DNA from 2 places in the Devosia sp. MC1541 genome. Region 1 is predicted to be linked to the other one. Evidence: predicted binding sites of a transcription regulator. Region 1 holds the regulator's gene; the other holds the start of a gene.

What was found. Region 1 encodes HrcA, which represses chaperone genes, less so after heat shock. Its sites were predicted from a motif close to GTTAGCACTCNCNNNNNGNGAGTGCTAAC; they were not measured.
Region 2: a site for HrcA is predicted at 4,110-4,138, ahead of groES (co-chaperone GroES). Genes of this name have one in related genera too.

The regions. Positions count from the first base shown of each region.
Region 1 covers NZ_JABBDZ010000002.1:248,471-257,520, reverse strand. The annotation lists gene dnaJ (molecular chaperone DnaJ) at 1-124, opposite strand, end outside; gene dnaK (molecular chaperone DnaK) at 472-2,379, opposite strand; gene HKD40_RS03965 (hypothetical protein) at 2,607-2,939, opposite strand; gene pabB (aminodeoxychorismate synthase component I) at 3,052-4,827, shown strand; gene pncA (bifunctional nicotinamidase/pyrazinamidase) at 4,824-5,459, shown strand; gene HKD40_RS03950 (DUF6500 family protein) at 5,483-5,701, opposite strand; gene grpE (nucleotide exchange factor GrpE) at 5,773-6,357, opposite strand; gene hrcA (heat-inducible transcriptional repressor HrcA) at 6,431-7,516, opposite strand; gene rph (ribonuclease PH) at 7,656-8,372, shown strand; gene HKD40_RS03930 (non-canonical purine NTP pyrophosphatase) at 8,524-9,050, shown strand, end outside.
Region 2 covers NZ_JABBDZ010000009.1:26,634-35,683, forward strand. The annotation lists gene HKD40_RS10990 (glycosyltransferase) at 1-821, opposite strand, end outside; gene HKD40_RS10995 (TSUP family transporter) at 888-1,637, shown strand; gene HKD40_RS11000 (BrnA antitoxin family protein) at 1,634-1,867, opposite strand; gene groL (chaperonin GroEL) at 2,075-3,715, opposite strand; gene groES (co-chaperone GroES) at 3,774-4,064, opposite strand; gene HKD40_RS11015 (DUF427 domain-containing protein) at 4,251-4,610, shown strand; gene HKD40_RS11020 (hypothetical protein) at 4,716-4,907, shown strand; gene HKD40_RS11025 (DMT family transporter) at 4,928-5,893, shown strand; gene HKD40_RS11030 (hypothetical protein) at 5,898-6,299, shown strand; gene HKD40_RS11035 (sigma-54 dependent transcriptional regulator) at 6,384-7,817, opposite strand; gene HKD40_RS11040 (EAL domain-containing protein) at 7,996-9,050, shown strand, end outside.

The sequences.
Region 1 (9,050 bases):
CTGCGTTCCCCGGATTGCGGTCCGGGTGGAATTGCATGGCGAGCTTGCGATAAGCGCTCTTGAGGGCGGCATCATCGGCACCCTTTTGTGCGCCGAGCACCTCGTAGAAGTCGCGTTTGGCCAAGGTAGTCTATCTCCTGGATCGCGCCGGTCATGGTCGTCGCGCTGGACTTGAAACTGAAACAGCCGGTGTCATCCCGGCGAGTACTGCCGATATGGGCAGTTGTATGCGTCTTAGCAAGGGGTAAGGCTGCGATCAACCGGCGCAGGCTTTTGTCTTTTCGTCCAAAACGGATTCACGTGAAACTATAGCGAAGGCCTGTGCGAGCATCCGTCGCCCAATATGGCCTGGGATGTGCGGTAGGCAGGTCCTGAGGTCGAGAGCGCTTATGTGGGCAGCGGGCCAAAATCCCAAAACAAAAAAGGCCCGGTGTTGCCACCGAGCCTTCGAAAACGCCGTCGAAGTTATTCTTACTTCTTGGTGTCGCTGTCGTTTACTTCTTCGAAGTCGGCATCAAGGATGTCGTCATCGTTGTCGTCAGTAGTACCAGCGGCCTTGGCTTCAGCTTCAGCCTGCGAAGCCTTGTACATGGCTTCGCCCAGCTTCATGGACGCTTCTGCCAGAGCATTGGTCTTTTCCTTGATCAGCTCTGCGTCGTCGCCGTCGATGACAGCGCGCAGATCGGTGATCGCGGTTTCGATCGCGGTCTTGTCAGCAGCAGGAACCTTGTCGCCGTAGTCCTTGAGGGACTTTTCGGTCGAGTGGATGAGCGATTCACCTTGGTTCTTGGCTTCAACCGATTCGCGCTTGCGCTTATCGGCTTCAGCATTGGCTTCTGCGTCCTTGACCATCTGCTCGATGTCAGCGTCCGAAAGACCACCCGATGCCTGAATACGGATCTGGTGTTCCTTGCCAGTGCCCTTGTCCTTAGCGGACACGTTCACAATGCCGTTGGCGTCGATGTCGAAGGTCACTTCGATCTGCGGAACGCCACGCGGTGCTGGTGGGATGCCGGCGAGGTCGAAATTGCCCAAGAGCTTGTTGTCTGCAGCCATTTCGCGTTCACCCTGGAACACGCGGATGGTCACAGCCGACTGATTGTCTTCGGCGGTCGAGAAGGTCTGGCTCTTCTTGGTCGGGATGGTGGTGTTACGGTCGATAAGACGGGTAAACACGCCACCCAGAGTTTCAATGCCGAGCGAGAGCGGGGTCACGTCGAGCAGGAGAACGTCCTTAACGTCGCCCTGCAGAACGCCGCCCTGAATTGCTGCGCCAAGGGCCACAACTTCGTCAGGGTTTACGCCCTTGTGTGGTTCCTTGCCGAAGAGCTGCTTAACAGCTTCCTGGACCTTGGGCATGCGGCTCATACCGCCAACGAGAACGACTTCGTCGATCTGCGAAGCGGTCAGACCCGCGTCCTTCATTGCCTTCTTGCATGGCTCAATGGTGCGCAGGATGAGGTCTTCAACCAGCGTTTCGAGCTTGGAGCGCGAGAGCTTGAGGGTCAGGTGCTTTGGACCGGAAGCGTCTGCCGTGATGAACGGCAGGTTGATTTCGGTCTGAGTGGCGCTCGAAAGTTCGATCTTTGCCTTTTCAGCAGCTTCCTTTAGGCGCTGCAGAGCAAGCTTGTCGGAACGCAGATCGATCCCCTGTTCCTTCTTGAACTCGTCAGCGAGGTAGTCGACCAGACGCATGTCAAAGTCTTCACCGCCGAGGAAGGTGTCGCCATTGGTCGACTTCACTTCGAAGACGCCATCGCCGATTTCGAGGATCGACACGTCGAAGGTACCGCCGCCAAGGTCATAGACCGCGATGGTGCCGGAATTCTTCTTGTCGAGGCCGTATGCAAGCGCAGCTGCAGTCGGCTCGTTGATGATGCGCAGAACTTCAAGGCCGGCAATCTTGCCTGCGTCCTTGGTGGCCTGGCGCTGGCTGTCGTTGAAGTAAGCCGGAACGGTGATGACTGCCTGAGTGACGGTCTCGCCGAGGTAAGCCTCAGCGGTTTCCTTCATCTTCTGCAGGATCATGGCCGAAACCTGGCTTGGGGAGTACTGCTCACCCGAAGCTTCAACCCATGCGTCGCCATTGCTTGCGCGTGCGATCTTGAACGGAACCAGACCCTTGTCCTTTTCGACCATCTTGTCGTCGAAACGACGGCCGATCAGGCGCTTTACAGCGAACAGGGTGTTTTCTGGGTTGGTAACGGCCTGGCGCTTAGCCGGCTGACCGACCAGACGTTCGCCGTCCTTGGAAAACGCAACCATAGATGGCGTGGTGCGTGCGCCTTCTGCGTTCTCGATAACCTTCGGGTTGCTGCCGTCCATGACGGCGACGCAGCTGTTGGTCGTACCGAGGTCGATGCCGATAACTTTAGCCATTCTCTAGCCTCTCTTTCAGCGAACCCGCCGTGAAGTCCTTTGCAACGAAAGCAACTTCTGGCCCTTCGGGGCCGGGGTCCCTCGTAGGTTCTGGATCAGTGCCCCGTTCGGGGCCTAGGGCCGTATATAGGGGGGTGTGGCGAGGGCTTCAAGCGCGGGGGCGTTATGATTTTCGTCCCCGCACAATCAGTGGAAGACCCGGTGGATTACTCGGGTCCTTTTACCGCTTAGTCTTGGAGCGTGTAGCTTGCCAGCGAACAGATATCGACTTCGTTGACGATCAGCTCTTCCTCTTCGGCGCCAACAAACTTGAAGTCATAAAGGCACTGGTCCGAACCATCACCGATGGTGGCGGTGGCTTCGAAGCCAGCTTCGAGCACCCCGAGGTTTTCGAGAAGGTCTTCACCCCAAGAGTCTTCATTGGACGGGGTGGTGTAGAAATAATGCAGGTCAATGGAGCTGTTGTTGATGATTTGGAACTCAACAGTTTCTGCCATTGCAGGGGTAGCAGCGGCCAGGAGTGCGACAGCACCAATGGCGGCTAAGATATTCTTGGCCATATAAAACTCTCCAGAAAATAGGCATATAAAATCGCGTCGTCTTTTGCCATTTTCGCAAATCGGTGCCAAGGGGAGCAGTATCGGACGGCCGAGAAATCTTTTAGAAGGCGCCATGATTTCAAATGGCACGGTGCTGTTGCAGGACAGCGCTCACGCAGACAGTAAGAGCCTTTTATTTTCAGCGCCCTACCGCGTGCTGAGCGCCCATAGCTATGATCAGGCGCTATTGGTTATGGCGGAGATGGCCGAACTGCAGGCGCAGGGCTTCTGGCTGGCCGGCTATTTTACCTATGAAATGGGCTATGGCTTTGAGGAGCGTTTGCGAGGCTTTTTGCCCGCGCATTCCGCGTCTCCGCTGTTCTGGTTTGGCGTGTATGACGCCCCGAAATATCTTACACAAGATTCCGTCAATGCGCTTTTATCAGCAGCGCCTGTGGGCGCAGCCGCACGTTTGGCCCCTCGAACCGATTTCCAGACCTACAAATCAGCATTCGACCGGGTGAAAAACTATATCGAGGCGGGCGACGTCTATCAGATCAACCTCACCCTCAAGGCTGAGTTCGATTTGGTTGGCGATAGTCTCGGGTTCTATCGCAGTCTCGTGCAAAGCCAGCCCACCGCCTTTGGCACCTATATCGATGCCGGTGACCACAAAATTCTCTCGGCCTCACCCGAGCTGTTCATCTCGGCAAAAGATGGCGCGCTCAGCGCGCGGCCGATGAAGGGGACATTAAAACGCTCACCCCGCGCCGCTGATGACGCAGCCTATCGCGCTCGCTTGCAGAGCGACGAGAAAAACCGCGCTGAAAATCTCATGATCGTTGATCTCTTGCGCAATGACATGGCGCGGATTTCGGAGATCGGCTCGGTGCGGGTGACAGACCTTTTTACGGTGGAGACCTATCGTACGCTGCACACGATGACTTCGGGCATTGTTTCGCGCCTGCTCCCAGAGATGACCGCTATTGGTGCCGTCGAAAATCTCTTTCCATGTGGCTCAATCACCGGAGCCCCAAAATTGCGGGCCATGGAAATCATCCATGAGGTCGAGGATGGCGCGCGGGGCGTTTACACGGGCTCTATCGGCTTTATCGCACCAAATGGCGATTTCGGTTTCAACGTTGCCATCCGCACCGCGGTTATTGACGCAGCGGGTAAGGGTGAGATCGGCGTTGGCGGGGGCATTGTCGCCGACAGTGTTGCCGAAGACGAATATCAGGAGGCTTTGCTCAAATTGCAGTTTCTGGCTGACCCGGCCGAGCCGGTGACCCTAATCGAAACTTTTAAGTGGAGCCCGGAAGAAGGCTTCGTGCTGCGACAGCGCCATGTTGAGCGTCTGCTCGCCTCGGCTGAATATTTTGGCTTGCCGGTAGAAGCCGACGCGATTGAAAAATTTCTCGACGATAACGCCAGCGCTTGGACGCAGCCCATGCGGGTTCGTCTCACTCTTTCTGTAGCTGGGCTCGATTTGACAGCGGTGGCTCTACCTCCGAGTCCGAGCCTTTTTCGCTTCGATATCGCCAGCGACGTTTTGCAATCCTCGTCGGTTTGGGTCGCGCACAAAACCACCAATCGCGCCTTTTACGATGAACCGAAAAAGCGCGCCCATGATGAGCGTGGCTTGGATGAATTGGTTTTCACCAATGAGCGCGGCGAGCTGACCGAGGGCTCTTTTACAAATCTGTTCATTGAGCGGGATGGTCGGTTGCTGACCCCTGCTCTCAGCTCCGGCTTGTTGCCGGGAACATTGCGGGCAGAAGTTTTGGCGAGCGGGAAGGCGGAAGAAGCCATCCTGACCCTTGCCGATCTCGAAACGGCAGATGCAATCTATCTCGGCAACTCCGTGCGCGGTCTTATCCGCGCCGAATGGGTAAGGGGCAAAGCATGAGCTTTGAAATCAAATCCGACGACGTTCTGGTCGTTGTCGATGTGCAATATGATTTTCTGCCCGGTGGCAGTCTCGCCGTTGCCGATGGCGATGCGATCATTCCAGTGGTCAACGCCTTGGCTAAGAAGTTTGCCAATGTCGTGCTGACCCAAGACTGGCACCCTGCCGATCATATTTCCTTTGCCAGCCAGCATGTGGGCAAGTCGCCGTTTGAAACGGTAGATCTGGATTATGGAACACAGGTCTTGTGGCCGGACCACTGCATATGGGGCACGCGTGGCGCCGAAATTTCGGGCGCTCTCGACATCCCACACGCGCAAATGATTATCCGCAAAGGCTTTAATCGCGCCATCGATAGCTATTCGGGTTTTCAGGAAGCGGATCGCGCGACGCTCACTGGCCTCGCCAGCTATCTTGGCGAGCGCAATTTGAGCCGGGTCTTCGTGGTTGGCCTCGCCACCGATTTTTGTGTGGCCTGGACAGCTATTGATTCTGCCGCTGGCGGGTTTGAGACTTTTGTCATTGAAGACGCCACCCGCGCCATCGATGCCAACGGTTCGCTCGAAAAGGCTTGGGCTGATTTGGAAGAAGCGGGCGTGACGCGGATCACGTCGGCCGAGCTAATCAGCTAAGGATTCACGTGAAACTAAGCTGATTATCGTTCGGCAATGAGCATCGCCTTGATCGTGGTCGCTTTGACAAAATGATCAAGGCGGTGGGTTTTTATCCACCACGTAGCCATTTCCATCAGCAGATCAGGCGTGTCATTGCGGTTGGCGAAAAACGCATAAAACGAGAGGCCAACGCCCTCCCCCTTTTGTGCGATTTTGGCGGTACACACCGCGATGGCTTTTTCACGCAGTGCGGGTGTCATTTATTTTCCGTCCGCTTGAGGCATAAAAAAGGGCACCGGATGGCGCCCTTTCAAGTGTGAAGGCAGAGCGCTTAAGCGTTCTTGTCGATCGCGTCGCCTGCTTCAGCCGCTGGACCGCCCTTGGCAACACCAACCATGGCTGGGCGCAGAACGCGCTCGCCAATGGCAAAGCCTTCCTGAACGACCTGCACAATCGTGCCTTCTGGAACGGCCGGGTTCGGCACTTCGAACATCGCCTGGTGCTTATGCGGATCGAACTTCTGGCCAGCGGCTTCAATCGGCTTGACGCCATGCTTGGCAAGAAGACGGTTGGTTTCGCGTTCAGCCAGCTCAATGCCTTCGATCAGGCTCTTGAGTGAACCTTCAGCGCTCTCACGGACATCGGCTGGGATGACCAGCAGCGCGCGCGACAGCGCGTCGGTGGCGCTCAGCATATCGCGAGCAAATCCAGCGATGGCGTAGGTGCGGGTGTCAGCGACTTCGCGCTCCGTGCGCTTACGCAGGTTTTCCATTTCCGCAATGGTACGCAGAACGCGGTCCTTGAGGTCGGCGTTTTCCGCCTGCAATGCCTCAACGGGATCGACTTCTGGAGCGGTTTCGGTGGTCGGGATCTCGACTTCCGGATTTTCGCCCTGGGCGGCGTTTTCGTCGCTCATTGTGTCTTCTTCCGTTCGTTAAAACTTTCTGTCCCGCATATCGGTCAAGCGAGACGGTAATTCAAGCTCTCACTCACCGTGCTGCGCGCTTACGCGCAATCATCGCGGAAATGACGTTAGCCGTGTAGTCCACAACGGGGACAATGCGTGCATAGTTCAATCGCGTTGGCCCGATAACGCCTAAGACGCCAACGATCCGATCATTGGCATCCTTATAGGGCGAGAGAATCACCGAAGAGCCGGAGAGGGAGAAGAGCTTATTCTCTGAGCCGATGAAAATACGGACACCCTGCCCGCGCTCCGCATCGCCCAAGAGATCGAGCAATCCATCCTTGCTTTCCAGCTCATCGAACAACTGCCGCATCCGTGCCAACTCGTCGCTGGCCATGGTGTCATTGATGAGATTGGCGCGGCCGCGAACGATCACCGTGGGAGCATTGCCCGACGCAGGGGTGGACAGGGTCGCAATGCCAGCGTCGACGAGTTTTTGGGTGAGCTCGTCCAATTCGGCGCGTTGTTCATCGCGTCGCTCATTGAGCAGTTTTTTGGCTTCCGCCAAAGTGCGCCCGACAATGTAATTGGAGAGGTAATTGCCCGCCTGCTGCAAGGAGCTCGCGGCGTAGCCGGGTGGAAGATCGAGGATGCGGTTTTCCACCTGCCCATCTTCGCCAACCATGATGGCCATGGCCCGTGAATTATCGAGGCGCACAAATTCGATATGCCTCAGCACCATATCGGCCTTGGTGGCAATAACTACGCCAGCGCCGTGGCTAAGGCCGGAGAGGAGGGAGGAGGCTTCCGTCAGCATGTCCTCGACCTGCCCGCGCCCGGCCGTGTGTTCCATCTGACGGGCTATCCGGCCGCGCTCATCCTCATCCACCGCGCCCACTTCAAGCATGGAGTCGACGAAAAAGCGCAGGCCTTGCTGGGTCGGCGCACGGCCAGCGGAGGTGTGTGGCGCCGCAATAAGACCTAGGTCTTCAAGGTCTGCCATCACATTTCTGACAGAAGCGGGGGAAAGCTCCACCTGCAAAAGTCGGCTAAGATCACGCGATCCCACGGGCACACCGGTGTCGAGATAGCGCTCGACGAGGGTCCGAAAAATCTCCTGGGAGCGCGTGTTGAGCACGCTAAGGAAGTCTTCTGCCGGTCTGGTCATGGCTTTTATGCTAAATCTTTCGCTTTAACCCTGTACTCTCATTTAAGCTCTTCCTCCCCAAGCGCCAAGCTGCCGCAGCTTGTGAGTGGGGCCGTTGGAGGTTAAGAGGCGGTTAACACCATTTTCTAGCGGACAAAATATGCGCCCCTCCGGTCGACAGCCTTCAGATATGCGTACGGTGACCTTTGAACGTAAGGTCTCCATGAAAGCAGAAGGCTCGTGCCTTGTAACCTTCGGCAACACCAAAGTTTTGTGCACTGCTTCGGTTGAAACCAGCGTTCCGGGTTGGCTGCGTGGCAAGGGTCAGGGCTGGGTCACAGCTGAATACGGCATGCTGCCCCGCGCCACCGGTTCGCGCAATCGTCGTGAAGCCACAGCCGGCAAGCAGACAGGCCGCACCCAAGAAATTCAGCGTCTCATCGGTCGCTCGCTCCGCGCTGTTGTAGATTTGGCAGCGCTCGGCGAAGCTCAGATCACTCTCGATTGTGACGTGCTTGAAGCCGATGGCGGCACCCGTACCGCAGCCATCTCGGGCGCTTATGTGGCACTGGTTGATGCCATCGCCTGGATGGAAGAGCGCAAGCTGACCAAGGGCAAGGTTCTCAAGGACAGTATCGCAGCGGTTTCTTGCGGCATTTATCGCGGCACCCCGGTTCTCGATCTCGACTATCTCGAAGACGTCGAAGCGGAAACGGATGCCAACTTCGTCATGACCGGTTCGGGCAAGTTTGTCGAAATTCAGGGCACTGCTGAAGGCGCTCCGTTCGACCGCTCGGAGCTGGAAGCCCTTATGGGTCTGGCCGAAAAGGGCATTACCGAACTTTCCGCGCAGCAGCGCGCAGTTCTGGGTCAATAATGCACTGGTTGCGGAAGAAGCTACCGTTTCGTCTTGCTGACCGTCCTGCTCGCCCTGAGCAGGCGGCGCGGCCCAATGGCGAACGCCATTTTTCCGCTCACAATTCTCGCGTATGGAATGACATCGTCCGCGCACTCGAAGGTACAAAGAAATGACCATCCCTCGTCTTCGCCCCGGTGATCGTCTTTGCATCGCGACCCATAACGCGGGCAAGCTCAAAGAATTCCGCGAATTGTTTGAGCCCTTTGGTTTGGTTCTGGTGTCGGCGGGCGATTTGGGCCTGCCGGAGCCAGAAGAAACCGGCACCACCTTTGCCGAAAACGCGCGCACCAAGGCTCATGCTGCGGCGACGGGCGCCAATATGTTGGCTCTGTCCGACGACAGCGGCCTTTGCGTCGACGCGCTCAATGGCGATCCGGGTGTTTACACCGCCGATTGGGCTGGTGTGCCGCGCGACTTCAATCGCGCCATGAAGCGCGTGGAAGATGCCTTGCAGGCCGCAGGCGCAGGCTCTCCCGGCCAGCGTCGCGGCTCGTTTAATGCCACGCTTTGCCTTGCCCATCCCGATGGCCGCGATATGCTTTTTGTTGGCAAGTGCGAAGGGACGCTGATCTGGCCGCCACGCGGCGATGTCGGTCATGGCTATGACCCGATGTTCATGCCTGATGGCCATGACAT
Region 2 (9,050 bases), on a different contig from region 1:
CCAGCCAGGATTGCGGTGGGGAACCGGGGCACAAGGCCGGTGTCGAGATACTCAATGATGATGGGCACGGCCAGCAGCATTGAGATGATAGCGATGATCGCCCCGGTGCAAAGATAAAGCTGTCGCGGTCGTTCTCGGGCATAAAGACGAACGATCATTTCCAGAATTCGCAGCCCATCGCGATATGTGCTGAGCTTGCTCGTCGAACCCTCGATGCGGCTGCCATAGGCGGTCGGCACTTCGCTATAGGGCGCGCGGAGCTCAAGCGCGTGAATGGTCAGCTCTGTCTCGATTTCAAAGCCCTGGGAGAGCGCCGGGAAAGATTTGACGAACCGGCGCGAGAGGACGCGATAGCCCGAGAGCATATCGGTAAACCCACTCCCGAAAATGCGGGCCACTGTGCCAGTCAGCAGCCGATTTCCAAGGACGTGACCCGGACGATATTCCTGCCCATCGCCAATGGGCTGGCGTGTACCAACAACGAGGTCTAACCCCTGGTCGAGGAGTTGGTCGACCATGAATTGGCTCTGGCTGGCGTCATATGTGCCATCGCCATCAGCCATGACATAAACGTCCGCATCGACATCGGCAAACTGCCTGCGCACAACATTGCCTTTTCCACGATAGGGCACATGCCGGACGATGGCACCCGCTGCCGCAGCGATCTCGGCCGTGTGATCGGTCGAGGCATTGTCGAAAACGTAGATGCTGGCTTCCGGTAAGGCAGCGCGAAATGCCGCTACCACGTCGGCGATGATGTTAGCCTCGTTGTAACATGGCAGGATAACCGCTACATGGTTGCCCCGATAAAGCTTGGTCACGCGTAATCTCCCCCCGGAAACGTGGCCATCTTACCGGCACATCATCAAAAAAAGTGTAACGATCCTATGCTCGATCCCTTGCTTCTTCTTGCCCTAATGGGTGTGGGCATGTTGGCAGGTTTTGTCGATGCGATTGCCGGGGGCGGGGGGATGATTGCGCTGCCTGCCATTATGGCGACCGGCATTTCGCCTGTAGCTGCGCTGGCGACCAATAAAATGCAGTCCATTATCGGCACTGGCATGGCGGGCCTCACCTATTGGCGTCGCGGCTTTGTCGACATCAAGAAGCTGCTGCCTGCGGTGGTGCTGACGTTTTTGGGCTCAATGCTGGGCGCTTTCACTGTCGCCTCGATCGACGTAACCTTCCTCACCGTCGCCGTACCAGTGGCGCTCATCGCCATTGCGCTTTACTTCTTATTCGCGCCAAAACTCTCCGATGCCGATCGTGTCGCGCGCCTGCCCGAGCACATCTTCATCCCGGTCATGGGTTTCCTGATCGGCTTTTACGATGGGATTTTTGGTCCCGGTACAGGTTCGTTCTTCTCGATTGGCTTTGTGGTCCTGTTCGGCCTCGGACTTACCCGCGCCACAGGCCACACCAAAATCCTCAACTGCACGTCCAACCTGGCAGCGCTCGTGATCTTCATCCCGCAGGGCCATGTTGTCTGGCCGTTCGCCATTGCTATGGCCCTTGGCCAGATCATCGGCGGCTATGTTGGCGCGCGCACCGGCATTAAGTTCGGCGCAACGCTGATCCGCCCCTTGGTCGTCGTCGTCTCGATTGCGATGGCCGTCAAACTGCTGTTCTGGCCTTAATCGAGGCCAGCAGCCGAACGCAGCGCAGCGTTGATACGGTCCTGCCAGCCGGGGCCGTCATCCTGAAAATGTTCCAACACAGCCCGGTCGAGCTTTAGGCTCACCAGCTCTTTGCCTTCGGGTGGCGCGTGGACACGCGCTGCAGGAGCCTCTGTGCTTGGCTTGCTGGTCGCCGCCTTGAAGGCCGCTTCAGCCGTATCGAGGGCGCTGGCGCGTCTTGGTGGTCGCATATGTATGGGTCCTTGTGTGAGCGCATTCTACACGCGCTAGGTCGTCCCGTCTCAATCACTCAAAAGAAAAGGCGCCGTGTTTCCACGACGCCTTTCCCGTTTCGCTTTAGACCGGTTGGTCTGAGCGTGTGGACTACTAGAAGTCCATGCCGCCATTTCGGGCCGGCTTGCCGGCCCGAACACCCAAAGTGATGGGCGTTTGGACTACTAGAAGTCCATGCCGCCCATGCCGCCCATGCCGCCGCCGCCTGGCATTGCCGGAGCGTCAGCCTTAGGGGCTTCAACGATGATAGCCTCGGTGGTGATCAGGAGCGATGCAACCGAAGCTGCGTCCTGAAGCGCGGTGCGAACGACCTTAACTGGGTCGATAACGCCGAGGGCAACCAGATCGCCGTATTCGTCGGTCGCAGCGTTGTAGCCGAACGATACTGCGTTGTTTTCGAGGATACGAGCAACAACGACCGAACCTTCAGCGCCAGCATTGTTCGCAATGGTGCGAACTGGAGCCTGAAGAGCGCGACGAACGATAGCGATACCAGCTTCCTGGTCAGCGTTCGCACCCTTAACGGTGATCGAGTTCGAAGCGCGCAGCAGAGCAACGCCGCCGCCTGGTACGATGCCTTCTTCAACCGCAGCGCGGGTTGCGTTCAGAGCGTCGTCAACGCGGTCCTTGCGTTCCTTAACTTCAACTTCGGTCGAGCCGCCAACGCGGATGACAGCAACGCCACCAGCAAGCTTAGCAAGACGTTCCTGCAGCTTTTCACGGTCGTAGTCCGAAGTGGTTTCTTCGATCTGCGCCTTGATCTGGCCAACGCGACCCTGGATGTCTTCCTGGGTACCAGCACCATCAACGATGGTGGTGTTTTCCTTGGTGATTTCAACGCGCTTGGCAGTGCCGAGCATGTCGATGGTCACGTTTTCGAGCTTGATGCCGAGGTCTTCCGAGATGACCTGACCGCCGGTCAGGATCGCGATGTCTTCGAGCATTGCCTTACGACGATCGCCGAAGCCTGGAGCCTTAACAGCTGCAACCTTGAGGCCGCCACGCAGACGATTCACAACGAGGGTCGCGAGTGCTTCGCCTTCGATGTCTTCTGCAATGATAAGCAGTGGACGCTGGGACTGAACAACGCTTTCGAGGATCGGCAGGATAGCCTGCAGGTTCGAGAGCTTCTTTTCGTGCAGGAGGATCACTGGATCTTCGAGAACCGCAGTCATCTTTTCTGCGTTGGTCACGAAGTATGGCGAGAGGTACCCACGGTCGAACTGCATGCCTTCAACGACATCAAGTTCGGTTTCAGCGGTCTTGGCTTCTTCGACGGTGATAACGCCTTCGTTACCAACCTTCTGCATCGCTTCAGCGATCATGTCGCCGATGGACGATTCACCGTTAGCCGAGATGGTGCCGACCTGAGCAACTTCCGAAGAGGAAGTGATCTTCTTGGACGATGCCTTGAGCGAAGCGACGACTTCGGCAACTGCCATGTCGATACCGCGCTTGAGATCCATTGGGTTGAAGCCAGCAGCAACAGCCTTCACGCCTTCGACAACAATTGCCTGGCCGAGAACGGTTGCAGTGGTGGTGCCGTCGCCAGCAACGTCATTGGTCTTGGAAGCGACCGAACGCAGCAGCTGTGCGCCGAGGTTTTCGAACTTGTCTTCAAGTTCGATTTCCTTAGCAACCGACACACCGTCCTTGGTGATGCGTGGAGCGCCGAAGGACTTTTCGATCACAACGTTACGGCCCTTTGGACCGAGAGTGACCTTAACAGCGTTGGCGAGAATGTTGACGCCACGGAGCATCTTTTCGCGAGCTTCGGCGGAGAACTTTACTTCTTTAGCGGCCATGGTGTGGCTCCTTAAGAATTCTAATTAATGGGAGAGACAGTCAAAAGCGGAGAGGCAATTAAGCCTCGATCACGCCCATGATGTCGCTTTCCTTCATGATGATCAGGTCTTCGCCGTCGACCTTAACTTCGGTGCCGCTCCACTTGCCGAAAAGCACGCGATCGCCTGCCTTTACGTCGAGGGCAACGGTCTTGCCAGCGTCGTCGCGAGCACCTGGGCCCACAGCAACGACGATACCTTCAGACGGCTTTTCCTTGGCGGTATCTGGAATGATGATCCCGCCCTTGGTCTTTTCTTCACTGTCAACGCGACGGACGACTACGCGGTCATGCAGGGGACGAAAGCCCATGGTAATATCCTCTTGGCATCATTTCTGAATGCAATTTTGCGCACTGTTAGCACTCGATACATCTGAGTGCTAACAGTGCTGCACTGGATATAGGAACGCCCTCCAAGTGGAGTCAAGGGACGTGAACCTAAGTTTTTTCTCGTGCGTTAGAGCGTCATGACAAACGTGGAAAATAAGGATAGCCCCATGTCCACACTCAACACACCGGGCCGGACCATAAGCCCCGTCTCAATTCGCGTTCATATCTTTTTTGACGGCGACGAAATCGCGAGCACTTCCAAAGCGCTAAAGCTCGAACAGCCCGGGCGTGAGACGCGCTACTACTTCCCCATTGAGGATGTTCACCCCTCGATCTTGGAGGCGTCTGATACCAAGCGGCAGGAGGATGGGCTCGGTGAAGCGCATTACTACAATATAAAGACCCTCACCGCCGATGGCGACGATTTAGCCTGGTACTACCCCTATGCCGAGGGTGATTACGCTGAGCTGCGCGATTTGATCACCTTTGGCGGCGATCGCATCTCTATTCAGGTGACAGGGGGCTAGGATACGGCTACTGGCACAGGCAAATCCGCATTTCGTGGCACCAGATCATGGAAATGCCCAACTCCCCCTCTTTCCCTTCCAATCATTCAAGGCCATAAGACGCATATGAGCGAACAATCGACACTTCAGATCAAACTGCGCCGCGTCGGCGGCGTTGGCGCAAACACCAACTGGCACTGGGAAGTCCAGGATGCGGAAGGCAAGGCCCTCAAGACTGGCTCTGCCGTCGGTCCTGAGCACAAGGCTTTCGCAACTGCCCGTATTGCTAAGGAAAAGCTGGAAGCGGCTGGCAAGTAAGCCCGCCGACAGGAGATAATGTGGATCTCTCGCCTCGAAATTCCAGCACCGCCGAACTAGGCGGCGTGGCCGGACCTCTCCGAGGCATTTTCCTTAAAATCCTGTCCGTATGCTGCTTCGTGGTCATGGCGACCATGTTGAAAGCCGCTGACACCATCCCCGCCGGGGAAATGGTGTTCTTCCGTAGCTTTTTCGCACTCGTGCCGGTCCTCGCGTTTCTTGCGCTGCGGGGCCGGCTCTCCACTGCTTTCAAAACATCGCGCCCCTTTGGGCATGTGTTGCGCGGGCTCATCGGCGTGTGTTCGATGGCGCTTGGCTTTTTCGCGCTGACCCGGCTGCCCCTGCCAGAGGCTACCGCTATCGGCTATGCCTCCCCGCTGGTTATTGTCATCCTCTCAGCCATTCTGCTGCACGAGCGCGTCTATACCTTCCGCTGGACGACGGTGATTATCGGTCTCGTTGGGGTGGTGATCATTCTGTGGCCACGCCTGACCATCTTCAGCGGCCAGTCCGGCGCTGATTCTGCAGAGACAATCGGCGCGTTAGCGGCCTTGGGGGCGGCTATTCTTTCCGCTTTTGCCATGTTGCAGGTGCGAAAACTCGTTCAAACCGAGCGCACTGAAACCATCGTGACCTATTTCTTTGTCAGCGCGAGCGTCCTGAGCCTCGTCACCTTGCCCTTTGGCTGGGTCATGCCAACGCCTGAGTTGGCGGCACTTCTGATTGGTGCAGGATTTTTTGGTGGGTTAGGGCAGCTCCTCCTGACATCCTGCTACCGTTACGCAGACATGTCGGTTATTGCACCGTTCGAATATGTCTCACTCCTCCTGACGATTATTATCGGTTATCTACTCTTTTCAGATGTACCGACGATCACCATGATCATCGGTGCGATCATCATCGTCGCCTCCGGCATTGCCGTAATCCTGCGCGAACGTTGGCTCGGCCTCGACCGGCGTCGCGCGAAAGAAGCTAGTACTCCTTAAGAAAATGCACAGCGCACCTTCAGCAGTTACCCTCACGGTCATCCTGGCCGTTTTCTCCCTCTTCCAGCTCGCACTCATCCTCGGCGCACCACTTGGCCAGTACGTATTCGGCGGCCAGAACAAGCGCCTCGAAGGTGGTCAGCGTATTCTCAGCCTCATCGCCATCGTTGTCGCGGCAGCTGTGAGCTACGCCGCACTCACCACCGTTGGTGTTTTCAGCGAAGAGATCCACAGCACCTATGTTCCTGACACAGGCCTAGTTGTGGCGATGTGGGGTTTTGCAGCAGTTGTTCTTTACTTCATGCTGACCCAGCTCAATTCCAAGAGCAAGGCAGAGCGCACCGTCATGGCTCCACTGTCTGCTGTTGTACTCGGCCTCGTATCGGTCGTCGCGTTCGGCCTCTAAGCCAAACCAACATTCGAAATAACAAAGGCCCCCGATTTTGTCGGGGGCCTTTTGTTTTGTGGTGATCGCGAAAGGGCAGGGGCGTTAGCCCGCAGCTGCCATTTCCGCCCAGTTCTGACGCTTGCGGTAGATCGTTGACGGGCTGATCTCGAGTGCTGCTGCCGCTAGCGAGATATTGCCGCCAAATATGGCCACTGCGTCTTCGATAATGCGCTGCTCTTGCTGCCACATGGGCTGCACCGTGCGGCGACCATCGGCGCGCGGCGATTCCACTGCAGACGGTGATACCGCGCGCGCTTCAATATCGGCTGTCGCGAGCATTCGTCCGGTAATGTCGCCACCATCGAACATCACCACGATCCGGCGGATCATGTTTTGAAGCTGGCGCACATTGCCCGGCCAGTCTCCACCGGCCAGTTGCTGGGCGGCATCGAGGGTGAAACCACCAAAAACCTTGTTCTCTTCCCGCGCATAACGCGCGAGGAAATGCCGAGCCAAAACCATGATGTCGCTCGGGCGCTGACGCAGGGGCGGCAAATGGATAGGCAGAACGTGGAGGCGATAGAAGAGATCTTCGCGGAACTTGCGCTCGGCAATCATCTGCATCGGATTGCGATTGGTGGCGCAAACCACGCGCACATCGACCTTACGTGTGGCCGTTTCGCCAACACGCGAAATCACGCCGGTCTGCAGGAAGCGCAAAAGCTTGGCTTGGAGCGAAAGGTCCATTTCGCCGATTTCGTCGAGGAACAGCGTGCCGCCATCGGCGAGTTCTGCTGCCCCCTTGCGATCTTCATGCGCCCCCGTAAAGGCACCCCGAACGACGCCGAAAAGCTCGCTCTCCATCAAATCGCGCGGAATAGCGGCGCAGTTGATCGCCACAATCGGCTTGCCGCTCCGCGGCCCTTTCTGGTGCAGCGCCTCGGCGCAGACGTCTTTGCCGGTGCCGCTTTCGCCCGTGATGAACACGGGTGCTGACGACGTCGCCACGCGCCCGATCTGCTCGTAAAGATACTGCATGGCGCTTGAGACGCCGACAAATCCACCGTAGTCGGCGACCCCGCTCTCGACGCTGGTTTCCATGCCAAGCGCCTTGGGGCGACCATGACGCTGGGCCAATTCGCCAATGCGCGCCGCCAGAGTTTCCCCATTAGTCGGTTTGGAAACATAATCGTGAGCGCCGGCACGCATGGCGGCTAGTGCCCCGCTCACCGAACCGCTGTCGGCAAGCGCAACGATCAAGGCCCCTTCTGCAAGGCGGACAAGGCGCGCCATGGCGTCCTCGGCACTAGCTGTAAGGTCTGTAAGGCTCGCAAGATCGGCGAGGATAATGTCGAACGACATTTGGCGAAGCAGGTCGTTGGCTGCTTTCCCGCAATCGACCACGCTGACTTTGGGGCTCACCAATAGGGCGGTTCTCAACGCGCTCCCTAAGCGACTTGCGCCTTCCGCGTCGCGGTCGATCAGCAAAAGCCGGCCGCACAGTGCGTGGTCGCAACCCGTGGTCATGCTTGTCATTACGCTCGAAACCCGTTTTCGTCCGCAGCCGGATCGTTTTTGTTGCCGCTGATTGTTCCTGATTAGGGTAAAGATTCCGTTGGTGTGGCATAGCGTCGTGCTTTTGCCGTCGCTGATGGGATGTTAAGACTCTGTTGTCGAATCCTAACAGCGGCGACCGAAGGTTAACGGGGCACTCGTGCAAGCACTGATTTATATTTTTATCGCACTCGCCTCGGCCTGCGTCGGCGGTCTGGCATATTTCGCTCTGACCTTCACACCGGCCAATGCCATTATCGCTGCGATTGTCTTCGCTTGCGTCTGCCTGCTTGCTGTTGAGCGCTCCCTTCGCGTCCGCACCGAACGCCGCCTTGAGCGCGCTATTCAAGAATTGTCGCGCCTGCTGTCGACCGACGCGCAAGCTGGTGCCGTACTGGGGCAGCGAATCAATACCTTGACCGATTTAAACCCCGGTCAGCGCCTCGATACCGTCGAGGCTGATATATCAGTTTTAGGGACCGTCATCCGTCAGGTCGCCGAGGCTGTTTCCGACATGGAAGAGCGCGTCGCCAAGGCGCAGCCCATGCCCGCTTACGACACCATCGGCACCCCGCCGCCCGCTCCCGCGATCAAAGAATCTGAACCGATCATTCCTGCGGACCTCGTGCGCACGGCGCTCAAGGAGAACCGTTTGGTTCATCACATCCAGCCAGTTCTGCGTTTGCCGCAGCGCCGCGCTGCTCTGTTTGACCTCACTCCGCGCTTGGTGATGGAAAAGGATGCGATCGCGGTTCCTGCTGATTTCATGCCGCGTCGCAAGGGTGACGATGTCCTGCGTCAGGTTGAGTATGCTGGCCTTGTCGAAGCCCTCACCATTGCACGCCGTTCGCGCAATGGCGGTCCTCTCGCCAAAATCAACGTCCCACTGTCCCGTGCTTCGCTCGATGACACCTCAGCCGAGCAATTGCTTGTAACCCTCGAAGGTCACCGCGAAGTGGCCGAGGCGATCACCTTCCTCTTCACAGAGGCGGATTGGTTCGATCTCGATGCCCGCGAACGTGGCTTTGTGGCGGCGTTTGCCCGCAAGGGCGTGACCTATAGTGTCGCCAACCTGCGCTCCCTACGCGTTGATGTGGCGGCCATGGCCGACATGGGGGTGAGCTCCGTGCGCATCGATGCCTCCCAGTTCATCGAGAACCCACAGACCTACACCGATTTCCACCTCAACGACGTCGCGGCTTATCTGGCCCGTCA